One region of the Rhodoferax sp. GW822-FHT04A08 genome, then DNA from elsewhere that is predicted to be linked to it. Evidence: predicted binding sites of a transcription regulator. Region 1 holds the regulator's gene; each other region holds the start of a gene.
The links. The regulator sigma-54, encoded in region 1, starts transcription at its own class of promoters, with help from an activator protein. The targets are predictions, from matches to a motif close to TGGCANGNAANCTGCTTT.
Positions count from the first base shown of each region.

Region 2: a site for sigma-54 is predicted at 2,236-2,253, ahead of AC1RMF_RS13800 (PEP-CTERM sorting domain-containing protein). Genes of this name have one in related genera too.
Region 3: a site for sigma-54 is predicted at 2,192-2,209, ahead of AC1RMF_RS21570 (pilin). Genes of this name have one in related genera too.
Region 4: a site for sigma-54 is predicted at 1,700-1,717, ahead of glnA (type I glutamate--ammonia ligase). Genes of this name have one in related genera too.

Region 1 covers NZ_JBXAMW010000013.1:29,555-33,702, forward strand. Annotated here, with positions in the region: gene AC1RMF_RS20525 (THUMP domain-containing class I SAM-dependent RNA methyltransferase) at 1-696, opposite strand, end outside; gene AC1RMF_RS20530 (RNA polymerase factor sigma-54) at 693-2,288, opposite strand; gene lptB (LPS export ABC transporter ATP-binding protein) at 2,288-3,070, opposite strand; gene lptA (lipopolysaccharide transport periplasmic protein LptA) at 3,040-3,660, opposite strand; gene AC1RMF_RS20545 (exopolyphosphatase) at 3,769-4,148, opposite strand, start outside.
Region 2 covers NZ_JBXAMW010000006.1:123,887-128,034, forward strand. Annotated here, with positions in the region: gene AC1RMF_RS13795 (FAD-binding oxidoreductase) at 1-1,326, opposite strand, end outside; gene AC1RMF_RS13800 (PEP-CTERM sorting domain-containing protein) at 1,450-2,187, opposite strand; gene AC1RMF_RS13805 (NAD-dependent epimerase) at 2,391-3,365, shown strand; gene AC1RMF_RS13810 (low molecular weight protein-tyrosine-phosphatase) at 3,353-3,817, opposite strand; gene AC1RMF_RS13815 (XrtA/PEP-CTERM system exopolysaccharide export protein) at 3,997-4,148, shown strand, end outside.
Region 3 covers NZ_JBXAMW010000015.1:7,910-12,057, forward strand. Annotated here, with positions in the region: gene AC1RMF_RS21565 (GspE/PulE family protein) at 1-2,073, shown strand, start outside; gene AC1RMF_RS21570 (pilin) at 2,247-2,654, shown strand; gene AC1RMF_RS21575 (PglL family O-oligosaccharyltransferase) at 2,951-4,148, shown strand, end outside.
Region 4 covers NZ_JBXAMW010000003.1:289,180-293,327, reverse strand. Annotated here, with positions in the region: gene AC1RMF_RS08575 (EI24 domain-containing protein) at 1-730, shown strand, start outside; gene AC1RMF_RS08570 (competence/damage-inducible protein A) at 742-1,551, shown strand; gene glnA (type I glutamate--ammonia ligase) at 1,762-3,177, shown strand; gene AC1RMF_RS08560 (hypothetical protein) at 3,366-3,866, shown strand; gene glnL (nitrogen regulation protein NR(II)) at 3,923-4,148, shown strand, end outside.

The DNA of each region.
Region 1 (4,148 bases):
AAAGCGGCGCAACGAGCCCGCCGCAATATTGCAGGCAATCTGCGCGGCTTCGATGGCAATGGTGCCACTGCCGCAGCAGGGGTCGTACAAAGGCGCCAGGTCGTCGTCACCATCGGCCCAGCCGCTGGCGGCAATCATGGCGGCGGCCAAGGTCTCTTTCAACGGCGCATCGCCCTTGTCCTCGCGCCAGCCCCGCTTGAACAATGGCTCACCGGACGTGTCAATGTAGAGCGAGCAGCTGTCAGTGGTGAGGTGGGCATAGATGCGCACATCGGGCCACTGGGTGTTGACATCAGGACGCACGCCCCCCGAAGTCTCGCGGAAGCGGTCGCAGACGGCATCCTTGACCTTGAGTGCAGCAAAGTTCAGCGATGTCAAAGGACTGTGCTGGGCGGTGACCTCGATCTTGATGGTCTCGCGCGGTGTGAACCAGCGCTCCCACGGCACCGCCATGGCGGCGCGGTACAAGTCCTGCTCGTTGCGGTATTCGGTGTACGACACCAGCACCAGCACGCGCTGTGCTAGGCGGCAATACAGGTTCAGGCGCATGGCGTCCGTGAAGGAGGTGCGCACGGCCACACCACCACGCTGCTTGGTGATGCAGCCGGGCGGCAGGCCGGTGATGCGCAGGATTTCGGGCGCGAGGTAATCCTCCACACCGGCGGCGCAGGGAAGAAAGAGTTGCAGTTGGTTCATAGCGCCTTGCGCAGGGATGCGGGGGCGATCTTCAGCCCCTCGCGGTATTTGGCCACAGTGCGCCGGGCACATTCAATACCCTGCTCCTTGAGCATCTCGGATATCTGGTTGTCTGACAGCGGCTTCTTGGCACTTTCGGCGCTGATGAACTGCTTGATGAGTGCACGCACCGCGGTGCTGGACGCATTGCCGCCGGACTCAGTGCCCAGGCCGGAGCCGAAGAAGTACTTCAGCTCAAAGGTGCCAAAAGGCGTTGCCATGTACTTGGCGGTGGTCACGCGGCTGATGGTGGACTCGTGCAAGCCCAGTTCGTCGGCGATCTCACGCAGCACCAGCGGGCGCATGGCCAATTCGCCATGGGTGAAGAAGCTCTTCTGCCGCTCCACAATCGCCGTGCTCACGCGCAGGATGGTGTCAAAGCGCTGCTGGATATTCTTGATGAACCAGCGCGCTTCCTGCAGGCGTTGCTGTAGAGCGGCGTGGCTGGCGCTGTCCTTACCGCCCCGGTGGTTGCGCAGCACATTGGCGTAGATGTCATGCACCTTGAGGCGCGGCATCACATCGGGATTGAGCATGACGCGGAACTTGGGTGCAGCCGCCTTGTTGGCGTTGGTCACCGGCACCACCAGCACGTCGGGCACCACGATGTTGCGCTCCACGTCGACAAAGCGCCGCCCCGGCTTGGGTTCCAGCCGCGCAATCAGCGCTATGGCCTCGCGCACCAGGGCATCGCTGCCCACGCCCAGCTGCACCAGCCGCTTGATGTCACGGCGCGCCAGCAATTCCATGGGCTGCTGGCAAATGCGCAGGGCCACTTCCAGTTGCTCGCGCTCTTCGTCTTCCAGATCCGGATTGCGCAGCAGAGCTTTCAATTGCAGACTGAGGCACTCGCTCAAATTGCGGGCACCGACGCCAACCGGCTCCAGGCTTTGCAGCAGTCCCAGGGCTACCGAGAAATGGTGCACTAGGTCGTACAACTGCTCTTCATCCTGCGGGTTCAAGGTGCGGGCTAGGTCCTCGAGCGGCTCTTCCAGATAGCCGTCGTCGTTGAGCGACTCGATCAGGAAACGCAGCGCGGCAGCGTCTTCGGCGCTCAGGCGCAAACCCAGTGTCTGCCGATGCAGGAAGGCCTGCAAGCTCTCCTGCGTGCGGGCCAGCTCGGTGGCGTCCTTGTCTTCGTCGCCAGTGAGGTTATTGGTACTGGCCTTGGCCTCGACGCCCCACTCGCCGTCGTCCGGGGTCATTTCGGTGGTGCCGTCGCCTTCCCAGTCGATGCCTTCGTCCCCGCTCAGGGGACTGTTGTCTTCATCACTGCTGGTGGAGGCCACGATGCTGCTGCCCAGGTCGGGCATGGTGGCGGAAAACTCCACATCTTTGTCGCCTTCACTGACCGGCGTATCCGCCTGTGCGATGCCGAACTCTTCCCGCTCGGCATGGTCCTCACCCAGTTCCAGAAAAGGGTTCTCGTCCAGCATCTGCTCCACTTCCTGGCTCAGTTCGAGCGTGGAGAGCTGCAGCAGACGGATCGACTGCTGCAACTGGGGAGTAAGCGCCAGATGCTGGGAGACGCGTAATGAGAGACCTTGCTTCATTACATCTTGAAGTTTTCGCCAAGGTACACGCGGCGTACCTCGGGGTTGTCGACAATTTCCGAAGGCGTGCCTTCGGCCAGCACGCGGCCATCACTGATGATGTAGGCGTGGTCGCAAATGCCCAGGGTCTCGCGCACATTGTGGTCGGTGATGAGCACCCCGATGCCGCGCGCCTTGAGGAAGTTGATGATGCGCTGGATCTCGATCACCGCAATCGGGTCGATGCCGGCAAACGGCTCGTCCAGCAGGATGAAACGCGGCCCGGTAGCCAACGCGCGGGCAATTTCCACGCGCCGCCGCTCACCGCCCGACAAGGCCAGCGCCGGAGACTCGCGCAAGTGCTCGACCCGCAATTCCTGCAGCAGATTGGTCAGCCGCTTCTCGATCTCCGCGCTGCGCAATGGAGTGCCGTCTTCGTCGCGCTGCAGTTCCAGCACAGCGCGCACGTTGTCTTCCACGTTGAGCTTGCGAAAAATCGAGGCTTCCTGCGGCAGGTAGCCCAGCCCCAGACGCGCGCGCCGGTGTATGGGCATGGACTCGATCGAATTGCCATCGATGGAGATGTCACCCCCGCTGGCGCGCAGCAACCCCACGATGATGTAGAACGAGGTGGTCTTGCCAGCGCCGTTGGGGCCCAGCAGGCCCACCACTTCGCCCGTACGCACGGTCAGGGACACGTCCTTGACCACTTGGCGCTTGCCATAGGACTTTTGCAGATGTTGCGCCGTCAAGTTCCCCGCAGCAAAACCACTCACTTGGCGGCCCCCCCCAGGGTCGCGGATGGTTTGAGCGGCAACGGGGTTGCGGCAGGCGCCGGAGCACTGGCTTCGGGCTTGGGGGTCAGCATGACCCGCACGCGACCGGTTCCCAGGGCGCCAGTCGGTCCCTTGGTGTTGGCGGCACCATCGACCGTGAACAGGTCGGTGAGATTTTCATAAACGATGACACCGCCGGTGATTTCATCGGCCAACGTGGCGCCACGCAGTCGGCGCAACTGCGCTTTGCCGGTGAAGGTCACGGTATCGGCCTTGCCGTCATAGGTGATGGTTTCGCCCTCCCCCTCGATGAACTCGTCCAGTGCTTCGCGCTTCTGCCGGTAGAAGGCCAGCTTGTCTGCGGAACCGGTGGCAACGCCAAATTGATATCCGTCAGGATCCTGGCGCACATCCAGCCGATCTGCGCGGATCACGATGGTTCCCTTGGTCAGCACCACCTTGCCGGTGAATACGCTGACCTGCTTGAGGTCGTCATAGCGTAGCGCGTCGGCCTCGATGTTCATGGGCTTTTTCTGGTCGGCTTTTTCGGCGCGCACGCCACCGGCTGCAAACAGCAGCGTAGCAATCACCAACGAGAAAAGAATGTGTTTTTTCATAAAGGCACGAAACTTGCACACAGTGCGCACGGCCATTGTAGCGAGCGCATGGCATGTTTTATGCCTTGACGAAAATTGAATCGTGTGTGCGGGATTACCCGCAGAAGTTCAACCTACGGTGTTGATGCGGGAAACCAGCTCTTTGACCACGGTATCGGCCCGCTCATTGGGCACTTGGCAGGTTCCAGCATTTTCATGGCCACCCCCACCGTACACCAGCATCAAGGCACCGATATTGATGCGCGAGGTCCGGTTGGTGATGGATTTGCCCACCGCGCAGACGGTGTTTTGCTTTTGCACGCCCCACATCACATGGATGGACACATTGGTCTGGGGAAACAACGCATACACCATGAAGCGGTTCACCGCGTAGATGGTGTCTTCGTGGCGCAGGTCCAACACCACCACGTTGTTGTGGACCGTGGAACACAGCTGCAGCTGGGCTTTGGCCTTCTGGGCATGCTCGAAATACAACTCCACCCGCTCCA
Region 2 (4,148 bases), on a different contig from region 1:
AACCGCCACAAGTGACATGGATGTTTCGATGTTCACGGTCATATACAGCACGTGACCGAATTTGGCAGCAACGGCGTTCATACCGGTCAACAGTTTGGCAACTACCTTTCCATTGGAGGGGAGGGCCGGTGATATGAACATCAGGCCACAATTGGTCTCGTCCAGCTTTTCAGTGCCCCATTCACTGTGGCCGTACTTCCACAAGAGGTTGTCAATGGCTACATTGGTTGGCACCCCCACCGAGAGGTTGTGCAACGGTCGCAGCGCGGAGATGGACGCTGCCAACGCACGCGCCTGTGGAATGAAGCGCAAGGTATTCATCACTGCATACCCCAGATCCAGTAAGCCGTTGCTGACTACGGTGACCCGGGCAAGTTTGCCCATGCGGGACTTGATCTCACGAAGTGCTGCAGTGACCTGGCCCTTGTTGCCTGTGACCGCGCCCAGGCTGGCCCATTCATTGGGAGCCACCAGACTGATGGCCTTCTCTGCCGCTGCGTAGGCCTCGGCCGGAGGAAGGTGGCATTCCTTCTCCAGATAAGTACACATGCCGTACATCATGGATGAGTGCGTGCGCGCGCGATTGGCTATATGGGTTACAGAAACCAACAGACCCTCGCGCTTGAGGTGTGCCAACTCATCAATGAATTCACCCAGTCGCGCACTGTCATAAAGTGCCAAGGAAACAGCGACCTCTTTGGGACGGCGGGGAGTCAGCCGGAAGCAGGCACTGGTGACAATGCCGTAATTGCCCTGAAAGAACAAACCGTCGAGCATGGGGCCCAGGCCGAAAGGGTGGCTGTGAGCCAGAGGTGAATCTTCACCGAGGCGCCGAAAACCGGTCTTCAACAACTTGCCGGAACCACAAACCACTTCCAGGCCAAATACGTCTTCCTTGCGTGGTCCGAAATAACCTACACCGCGGTCTAGCGCATTGCCCAGAATGCTTGTGTCGCGTGCGGAGCCGGAGACATTGAAAGTCAATTCTGGGCAATGCTTCTGCAGAAAATCATAAAGCTGCCCCTGTGTGACGCCCGGCTCCAGAACGGCAACAGGATTGGATAGGGAAATTTCATCGGCATTCAATATGCGGTTCATTCCACTCAGGTCGACCAGATCACATCCCGCCTTTGCCGGAGAGTTCGAGCCGTAGCCCCAGTTGAAGCCTGTCGACACCGGATACAACGCGCGTTTTGCAATGCGGGACTGATTCACCAGATCAATGACTTCCAGGGTGGTAGTGGGTCTATGAATTGCACCTACCGGAAAATCCCGTCCGGTTACATTGGTGGTTTGAATGGCGCCCGTGGAATGCGATGAATTCATATTCTGTCACCCTGGTATTGGAAGGAATCATTGTAGTGAGACCGCTGATATCTCACCTATTATTTCCAAATACAAAAAAGGGGCCCGAAGGCCCCTTTTTGATTCAAAGAATTGCTTCTTGAATTACTTGGCTGCTTTGCGGCGACGCGATGCAACCAGAGCCACCAGACCCAGACCCATCAGGGCCAGGCTTTCTGGCTCAGGGATTTCCAAGTAGAACTGACCTGCACTGTTGCCAACAATCGTGGCACCGAAAATTTGTTCGCCGTCTCTCAGCAAAGTGACCACAGGGCTTGAGAAGTCAGTATGGGAAAGTGCAAAAACAGGCTTTCCAGTTTCAAAGGTAGAAAAGTCAGCGCCTTGTACGCCACCAACATCCTGGAAAAAATAACCCGAGTTAATGGTCGATTGATTTGCGTCCACAACAATCGAGGTAAGCGCCTTAGGAGTCAAATCAGCAAGCAGACCACCGCCACCCGTGATGGCATAGGTAGCCAGCGTAGTTGTTTGTGCAACATTCAAAAATGTCACGCTCCCACCGGTGTAGCTAAAGGTTCCGTTTTGTGTGCCAACGCCCGATCCCACAACGTCAAGCCATCCAACCAAAGTGTGGTTGTAAGAGACACCTACGAGTCCAGTCTGGGTAAAGGTAAAGTTACCGCCCCCAGTAAAACTGTCAGTCACTGTTACTGGGTCGCTACCAAGCGTAAAGCCAGTGCTACCAACAACCTTAATAGCAGCTGCAGCACCCGCGCCATCCGGATCAAACCAGAAAGAAGAATATGCAGCTTGAGCGCCGGAGCTAATCAAGGCCAGGCCTAGCGCAGCGGCAGCGAAGAGTGAACGTTTTACCTTGATCATGTTGATCCCCTTTAAATGAGTTGCAAAAAAACTTGTTGCGCAATCAATAAAGCAAAGGGTGTGCCAAGTTTTTTAGTTCTTTTAAAATCAACGGCTTACGACGTTTGGTCGACTTCTTTGAGGATGGCGTGTAAACAATACCGACATCTTTTTGGGTTGCCGAACGGGTCAATGGCTCCCCAACCACATGCCAGAATAGCACCATGAAAATACTTGTAACTGGCGTGGCTGGCTTTATTGGGGCGGCTACTGCCCTTCGTCTTCTTGCCCGGGGCGACACTGTCGTCGGGATAGACAACCTCAATGACTATTATGACCCAAGCCTGAAACTGAGTCGCCTGGCGCTGCTGGACCGACACCCGGGTTTTCGCTTCATGAAGATGGACCTCGCCGACAGGGAAGAAATCGCGGGGCTTTTCGCGAAGGAAAAGTTCGAACGCGTCGTGCATCTTGGCGGGCAGGCCGGAGTACGCTATTCGTTGCAAAACCCCCATGCCTACGTAGACAGCAACCTCGTGGGGTTTGTGAATGTGCTGGAGGCCTGTCGCAACAACGCCATCGAACACCTTGTGTACGCTTCCAGCTCCAGTGTGTATGGCGGCAATACCAAGATGCCGTTCTCGGAAGTGGACAACGTGGACCATCCGGTCAGTTTGTACGCCGCCACCAAGAAGGCCAACGAGTTGATGGCCCATACCTATAGCCATCTGTTTGGAGTGCCGACGACGGGGTTGCGGTTTTTCACCGTATATGGACCCTGGAGCAGGCCGGATATGGCATCCATCCTGTTTACCAAGGCCATTTTGGCCGGCGACCCTATCAAAGTCTTCAATTACGGAGACATGCGGCGCGATTTCACGTACATAGATGACATTGTTGAAGGGGTTGTCCGGGTATTGGACAAGGTGGCAACGTCTTCGGAAAGCACGGCTCCCTATCGCGTCTTCAATATTGGCAACCACCAACCAGTGCCGCTGCTGGACTTTATTGCATGCCTAGAGTCGGCTCTCGGCTTGCAGGCCAACAAGGAATTGCTGCCCATGCAGGATGGCGATGTTCCGGCTACATATGCCGACACCCAGGCGTTGAATGACTGGGTGGGCTTTGCTCCCGCGACCCCGATCGACAAAGGTGTGCGAAGCTTTGTGGATTGGTATCGCAGCTATTACAAAGTGTAGTGCCGCAGCAATGCGCCGATAGCTGCCTCGCAGAGGTCAAGCACCAGATCAAAGGCCTGTGCATTACTGTGATAGGGGTCGGGTACTTCGGTTCGATCGCATTCGGGGGCAAAGCTCAAAAGCAACCGTAGCTTGTGCGCGTGCTCGGCCGGGCAGATTTTCTGGAGGGCTGCCATGTTCTGGTTGTCCATGGCCAGCACCAGATCGGCATCGGTGAAGTGGCTGCTCGCAATGCGGCTGGAGCGCTGGCGTTTGGCGCTGTAGCCGCGGCGCTCCAGCGCCGCAATGGCGCGCGGGTCGGTGCGCTGCGCGGGCGAGGGTGCGTGGGTGCCGGCCGAATCGATTTGCAACTTTCTGCCAACGCCCAGATCACGTGCCATCTTCTGCGCAACGACGAGTGCCATTGGGGATCTGCATATGTTGGCCGTGCAAACGAACAATAGTTTTGTCATTGGCCGGGATTTTAGTTGCTCACTCAAACTAACCCGTCTTGCACTTCCGGTAAATGCGCTATATTCCACAACTGCACATACATGCAGTCTTTTTGCCTTTTGGGGAGGTCGCCTTGAAATTTCTAAACGCCGCACTGGGCACTTGTTTTCGCTGGGTAGCGCTGGTACTTTTCACAGGCTTGGTTACTGCGTGTGCCAGCAATAGCGTCAGCCTTAACGAAGCGCCAGTTACTGCCTCTTCGCAGGACTACAACTACCTCGTAGGTCCGGGCGATACTCTTAATATTATTGTGTGGCGCAATCCGGAGCTCTCGCTTTCCGTGCCTGTGCG
Region 3 (4,148 bases), on a different contig from region 1:
AAGAAGGCGCTGAATTTGCCGGATGTGTATGACGATGAAGCGCTCAAGCGCATTCACCCGGCGCTGACCTTTCTGAAAGAGGTCGACAGGCGTTCGGGATATCGCACGCGCCAGATGCTGGTGGCACCCATTCTGGAGGGCGACGTCCTGCATGGCGTACTGCAGGTGATCAACAACAAGAGTGATGAGCCTTTTGGTGCGCTGGAGTTGGACGGCGTCTCGGAGGTTTGCAAGACGCTCGCGACGGCCATACGCCAACGTGCACTGAAGTCGGACGAAGGCCCACGGCGCAAGGCAACCAAATTTGATGGACTGGTCACCGACGGGCTGCTGACGCAAGAGGAATTGAGTCAGAGCGTGCACGATGCTCGCATGGAAGAAATGCCGATCGAGCAGGTGCTCATCAACAATTTCAAACTCAAGCCCGCACAGATCGGTTCGGCGTTGTCGAAGTTTTTTGGTGTTCCCTACGAGCCCTTCAATGCCGGGCGCATCCGGTCCGAGGCATTGCATGGCATTCTCAAGCGTGAGTTCGTTGAGGAGCAGGGCTGGATACCGCTGGAAGAGTCGCCCGAAGGGTTGGTCATCATGTGCCGTGACCCTGAGGCCGTGCGAGGCTCCAGGGTGGTGCCGCAGGTGTTTCCGCGCATCACCAAGTTTGCCTATCGCGTCACCACCCATTTTGATTTTGACCAGACGCTGGCCCAGTTATTTGGCGCCGCCATTGACAGTACGTCCATCGACCAATTGCTGGCCGATATGGATGGCGGTCCGGTAGACGACGGACTCAACGAAGATTCCCTGGAGTCCGCTGCGGCAGACAACGAGCTGGTCAAGTTCGTAAACAAGGTCATTGTGGATGCCTATAACCAGAAGGCATCGGACATCCACATCGAGCCCATGCCGGGCAAACTCAAGACCGGTATCCGCTTTCGTATTGACGGCAGCCTGATTCCCTACATCGAGGTTCCAGCGCATTTCCGCCAGGCCATGGTGACCCGGTTGAAGATCATGTGCGAGCTGGACATCTCCGAGCGCCGCAAACCGCAAGACGGCAAGATCAAGTTCAAGAAATACGGACCTCTGGACATCGAGCTGCGCGTTGCCACTATCCCTTCTGCTGGCGGGGTGGAAGACGTAGTCATGCGTATCCTCGCGGCTGGCGAACCGATCCCGCTGGACAAGCTGGGCCTCACCCCGCACAACAAGGCGCGGCTGGAAGCCACGGTCAGCAAACCCTATGGACTGTTTTATGTCTGCGGACCTACCGGCTCCGGCAAGACAACGACGCTGCACTCCATACTGAAGTTTCTCAATACGCCCGATACCAAGATATGGACGGCAGAGGATCCAGTCGAAATTACGCAAAAGGGTTTGCGCCAGGTGCAGATCAACAAGAAGGCAGGCATCGATTTCGCATTGATCATGCGGGCCTTTCTGCGGGCCGATCCAGACATCATCATGGTGGGTGAGTCGCGTGACAAGGAAACCGTTTCCATGGGCGTGGAGGCCTCGCTGACAGGGCACTTGGTGTTCTCCACCCTGCACACCAATTCAGCGCCCGAATCCATCACCCGTCTGATGGACATGGGCATGGATCCGTTCAACTTCGCGGATGCCCTGCTGGGCATTCTGGCGCAGCGCTTGGCCAAGCGATTGTGTGACTGCAAGCAGGCCTACGTACCCGACGCCGAGGAGATGCGCCTGTTTGCAGCGGAATATGCCGAAGAGTTGCGTCACTCCAAAGCCTGGACCTTGGACTATGCCGGCGAAAGCAAGAAGATGGTTGACCAATGGCAGCAAACATACGGAGAGAACGGCAGCATCAAGCTGTACCGGGCCGTAGGATGCGATAAGTGCAACAACACGGGTTACAAAGGGCGTGTGGGGCTGCACGAACTTCTGGTGGCCGACGATGGCGTGAAAAAGCTGATCCAGGAAAGAGCCCGCGTGGCGGAGCTGTTTGCTGCCTCGGTGGAGGGTGGTATGCGTACCCTCAAGATGGACGGTATGGAGAAAGTCATGATGGGGCTGACCGATCTAAAGATGGTCCGACAGGTCTGTATCAAGTGAACAGGGGTATGTGACAAAAATGTCGACTGCGTTCGGTTTTTGTCACACATCAGGGGGAATCCTGACCCATTTGGTCAAAATGTTTAGACAAATGACATCAAACCGTAGCTAGAATGTGTGGCATGGAACCTGCTGGTACGTAGGCTCCTGTACTTTCAACCAAGGAGCTGAATATGAAGCGTTCTATGCAAAAGGGTTTCACCCTGATCGAATTGATGATCGTGGTAGCGATTATCGGTATTTTGGCTGCGGTGGCATTGCCTGCGTACCAAGACTACACAAACCGTGCGAAGTCGTCAGAAATTATTTTGGCCGCCAGCGGGTTGCGTACCTGCGTGACTGAGTCCGTCAGCACCATTGGTAGTGCTAGTGGTCTAGCTGCAGCTTGCCCGTTCACACCGACCCAGAGGGCAACTGCTGGAAACATTAATGACACCGGGCCTGTCATCACAATCACAGGATCAATCCTTGCTGCGGATGACTTTATCGTATCGTTGGCTGGTAGTGTTTCTGGCGGCGCTGTTGTTTCGTGGTCATGCAAGTCAAGCAACACTAAATGGGCGCCGTCCAGCTGCAAGTAGGCTCCTTTTGAACGTACGCAAAAAAGGGGGGCAACCCCCTTTTTTTATGTCTAAAAATAGCGAACCCAAAAATGGAATTAAAAATTAGTTCATTTTGGCTTGCTGTGATGTCAGCTGCGCTTTCGTTGGCCTATTTATTGCCAAATCACTATGCCCCATGGAGTTCATTCCACGCAGAAGCAGTGGCATGCGTAACATTAATAATTCCGTGCATATGGGTAGTGCTACAGTCGCGAGAGTCCATTAGGATATACAAGTCTAACCTAACAATATTGATGGCAATATTGATATGCGTAATGCAATTCGCATATGGAGTAATTGAATTTTTTGGTATTCTTTGGCTAGATATAGTGTATCTATTTGGTTTCTTGCTTATGCTACACGTTGGTGATGCTTGGCAAAGGCAAAAGCCCGGGCAGTTACTAAATTACCTCTCCTACGCGTTTATGCTGGCAGCAGCCATATCATTGCCCATACAGATGTATCAATGGATGGGTATGATGGCGGAAAATCCATTAATAATGAACGTGCCAAATGTTCAGCGACCATTTGCGAATATAGCGCAGCCAAACTTGCTAGCGGATTTGTATTTAATGTCCCTTGTTGGCATATCGTGGATAGTGAACCAGAATAGGAATTATGTTAGGACCGCATTTATTTTTTCCATATTCATGATATGGGGGGTGTCGCTAACTGGGTCCAGAGCCGGATGGATTAATGTTGCTATATTGACGGGATTTGCTCTATATAGCCCACGCAGAAATGGAGTCGTAATTTCCAGACGAGCAGTTATGGCGTTATTTGCAGTGTTTGTGATGTTTGTTGTGACAATGCCAATAATACAGAGGGTGCTGCTGGAGACGCAAAATCAGGAGATGGCGCAGTACACAAGTGCATCACTGTTTGGGCGCATAAACGTTTGGAAAATGATGCTTTCAGCAAGCTTTCTTAGTCCATGGTGGGGATATGGATGGGGCCAGACAATAAAGACAAATTTCGTTTTTGATGATGCGCTCGGAGTTGAAAAGGGATTGTTTAATCAATCACACAATATATTTCTAGATTGTGTATTGTGGATGGGTTATCCGTTAGCAATTATATTCTCATTTTTATTAATATGGTATTTTATAAAGCTAATGAAAAAAAAAGGAGATGGCATGATGTGGCATGCTCAAATGATGTCAATCGTTTTTGCCACGCGCTCGTTGGTTGAGTTCCCACTTTACTATATGTACTTCTTACTTCCATTAGGACTGGTATTAGGAGCAGTCCAGAGACAAGTATTTGCAAAACCGGTTTTTGAGGTGCGTAGTATCTTTGCCATTTCGGCAATTTGCATAGCGATTGCCATGATCGCGCTGACAGTAAAGGACTATTTCCTAATTGAAAAGAGCTACTATGCACTTCGCTTTGAAAGTAGAGGGTATCTTACGGATCAAAAAAGAGAGCCGCCAAATGCATTGGTATTGACACAATTGAAAGAACATCTGCGTT
Region 4 (4,148 bases), on a different contig from region 1:
GTTTCCCTATCTCGATCAAGTCTGGCAATGGCTGGAGAGCGTAGGTGCCGGCAAGCTCAAGGCCGTACTGGCCCCGTTGCTGGTGGTGTTTGCCGTGACCCCCCTGATCGTTGTGATCTCCATGCTGACGGTTGCGCTGATGATGACGCCTGCCTTGGTCAATCTGGTCGCGGCGAATCGTTTTGCCGGTCTGGAAGTCCGGCAAGGAGGCGGTCTTGCCTCCAGTCTGGCGTGGTCGTTGTTCTCCACTCTGCTGGCGGCTCTGGCTCTTTTGGTTTCGGTTCCCCTGTGGTTGTTGCCTCCGCTGGTTTTGCTGATCCCTCCTTTGATATGGGGCTGGCTAACCTACCGTGTGATGGCGTTCGATGCGCTGGCCAAACATGCCAGCAAGGAAGAGCGCCGATTGCTGTTCAAGCGACACGGAACCTGGCTGCTGTTGATGGGCGTGATCTGTGGTTACCTGGGTGCATCCCCCAGTGTGGTGTGGGCCATGGGCGCAGGTTTTGCGCCGGCCTTCGTGTTCCTGGTGCCCATGGCCATCTGGATTTACACCCTGGTTTTTGCCTTTGCTTCGCTTTGGTTTACCCACTATTGCCTGGGTGCTTTGCATGCACTGCGTCAACAGGCCAACGCCCAAGCCGAAGTGCCTGCTTCCGCACCTGCCGCACAGGAGGTGACCCCTGTGCCGCTCGTTGGCGGCCCCTCATCTCAGACGCAACCTTCGCCTTAGAAAGTCCGTTTATGCATTTTGGAATCATCATCATTGGCGACGAAATACTGTCCGGGCGCCGTGAAGACAAGCACTTGTCAAAGGCCATTGAACTCTTGGGCGCGCGCGGATTGCCTTTGGCATATGCCGATTACGTCGGAGATTCACCCGATCGCATCACGGCCACGCTCCAGCGTGCATTTGCCTCCGGCGACGTGGTCTTTTCATTTGGAGGTATAGGTGCAACGCCGGATGACCATACGCGCCAGTGCGCGGCGGCGGCCTTGCAACGACCTTTGCTCTTGCATCCGGAAGCCAAACTGCTGATCCAGGAACGCATGCGCGCTTTGGCGCTGGAGAAGGGCGTTCCCTACGAACCTGAGCGGGATGACAACAAGCACCGGTTGAACATGGGCGTGTTTCCCGAAGGCGCCCAGATCATCCCTAACCCGTACAACAAAATACCCGGCTTTAGCTGCACAGGCGCCGCAGAAGGTGCGGTGCACTTCGTGCCCGGCTTTCCCGTGATGGCACACCCCATGGTGGAATGGGTGCTAGACACCTACTATGCAGCCCACTTCCGCCAGGATGCATGGCAGGAGAATTCGCTGATCGTATTTGGTGCCATGGAGGCTACCTTGACGCCCCTGATGGAGCACATTGAGCAGGCACATCCGGTGAAGGTTTTTAGTTTGCCTAGCGTGGACCATCCGGAATACGGTCGTCATATTGAGCTGGGCGTCAAGGGACTTCCCGGGGCAGCAGAGGCCGCATATCGGGAAATGGTCGCAGCGCTGAAGGCAATGGATGTCCCACTGGGTCCCGAAATGGTGCGCAAATAAAACGCACCATATAAGGGCAATTCGTGGTGGCCCCAAAATGGGGCGTCAAGATGGTGCTTGTTTGCCTGTCGTAACCTGATGGGCTGAGAAATCCCTGAATCTCAGGGCAAAATGGCCTGTGTTCTCAGAATGGTTTGCCGGAAGGTTCTGGCACAAAAGCTGCATTGAGAATTCGGCAATCCTTTTTTAACCGTGCAACAGGAGTTATTGATGGCCAAGACCGTCGCAGACGTGATGAAGATGGTAAAAGAAAGCGAAGTCAAGTTTGTTGACTTCCGTTTTACCGATACCCGTGGCAAGGAGCAGCACGTCACTGTGCCAATCTCCGCCTTTAACGAAGACAAATTTGTTTCCGGCCATGCTTTTGACGGTTCTTCCGTCGCCGGCTGGAAGGGCATTGAAGCATCGGACATGCAGCTCATGCCCGACGCCAACACCGCCAACATCGACCCTTTCTTTGAAGAAACCACGCTGTTCCTGCAGTGTGACGTGGTTGAGCCCAGCGACGGCAAGGCCTATGACCGTGACCCCCGCTCCATCGCCAAGCGCGCTGAAGCCTACCTCAAGGCTTCCGGCCTGGGCGACACGGCCTACTTCGGTCCGGAACCCGAATTCTTCATTTTTGACGGCGTGCGTTGGACCAACGAACCCGGCAAGGTGTTCTTCGAAATCGAAGAGTACGAAGCTCCCTGGAACAGCGGCGCCAAGCTCGAAGGTGGCAACCGCGGTCACCGTCCCACGGTTAAGGGCGGCTACTTCCCCGTTCCCCCAGTGGACAGCACGCAAGACATGCGCGCTGAAATGTCCCTGATCCTCGAATCCTTGGGCATTCCAGTTGAAGTGTTCCACCACGAAGTGGCGGGCGCTGGCCAAAACGAAATCGGTACCAAGTTCAGCACCCTGGTTGAACGCGCCGACTGGACCCAGGTCCTGAAGTATGTGGTCTGGAACGTGGCAAATGCCTACGGCAAGACCGCCACCTTCATGCCCAAGCCCTACGCTGGCGACAACGGCTCCGGTATGCACGTGCACCAGTCCATCTGGAAAGATGGCAAGAACCTGTTTGCTGGTGACGGCTATGCCGGTCTGTCCGACTTCGCGCTGTACTACATCGGCGGCATCATCAAGCACGCCCGTGCCCTGAACGGCATCACCAACCCTGGCACCAACAGCTACAAGCGCCTGGTTCCTGGTTTCGAAGCGCCCGTGAAGCTGGCTTACTCTGCCAAGAACCGTTCCGCCTCCATCCGTATCCCGTTTGTGGCGAACCCCAAAGGCCGTCGCGTGGAAGCCCGTTTCCCCGATCCTTCCGCCAACCCCTACCTGTGCTTCTCCGCACTGATGATGGCGGGTCTGGACGGCGTGGAAAACAAGATTCACCCCGGCGAAGCCGCCACCAAGGACCTGTACCATCTGCCTCCCGAGGAAGATGCACTGGTGCCAACCGTGTGCCACAGCCTCGACCAGGCGCTGGACTACCTGGACAAGGACCGTGCGTTCCTGACCAAGGGCGGCGTGTTCACCGATTCCATGCTGGATGCCTACATCGATCTGAAGATGCAGGAAGTGACCCGCTTCCGCATGGCTCCCCATCCGGTGGAATACGACATGTACTACTCCCTGTAATCAGGTGTGTGCGAAGCGTCTCCTTGCGGGGATGCTCACGGGAAGGACTGCGCAAGCAGTCCTTTTTCGTTGGCGGATCTGCTGCCCAAATGGTAAAGATCCAAGGCGGCTTTGAGTACATTCAGTACGCTGCTGTTTTTGGCGCATACTGCTAGCTTGCCCCGACCTTCGCAATGGGTGGACTGATAATGAAATTTGTTTTTTCCGTATGTCTTCTGGTTTCGGCACTCTCGGTGGCTTGGGCTGCCGATGACCGCATCTATCGGTGTGGCAACGAATACACCAATACGGTTTCGGAGGCTCAGGCCAAGAATTGCAAACTGATTTCCGGCGGCAATGTCACGGTCATTCAGGCGGTCAAGCCGCCCCCTGGCAAGTCCAGTGCACCACGCGGTGATTCAGCAGACCAGCGTGCCAAGGATTCCGATGCCCGACTGATTCTGGAAGGTGAACTCAAGAAGGCCGAAGCCAGACAGGCCGAATTGCTCAAGGAATACAACAACGGAGAGCCCGAAAAACTGGGGCCGGAAACCCGCAACTACCAGAAGTATCTGGATCGTGTTGCTGACCTCAAGGCTGCCATTGCCCGGGGCGAAGCCGATATCGCAGGTATCAAGCGGGAACTGGCGCGTGTTGCGCAACAGGGGGGATCGTCTTCCTCCGGCGCGTCCAATTCCAATGGGAAATAGTTCGCTTGAACAAGACTGACTCAACTCCTGAATCTGAAAGTCCACGGAACACGTCCGTGTCTGTCTACCAGTCGTTTGACTTGCTGGCTACCCTGGTCACGGTGGTTGACAGGGATGGTTTGGTCCTTTTCTCCAACGCGGCACTGGAGGATGTGCTGGGCATATCGCGCAGATCCATTGTTGGTTCCGTCTTTGCCGATGCCTTCACTGAGCCCAGTCAGTTGCAGAACGCGCTGGAGGGTGCCAGCGAGAATGAATTCGCCGCTCTACGCTATGACGCCT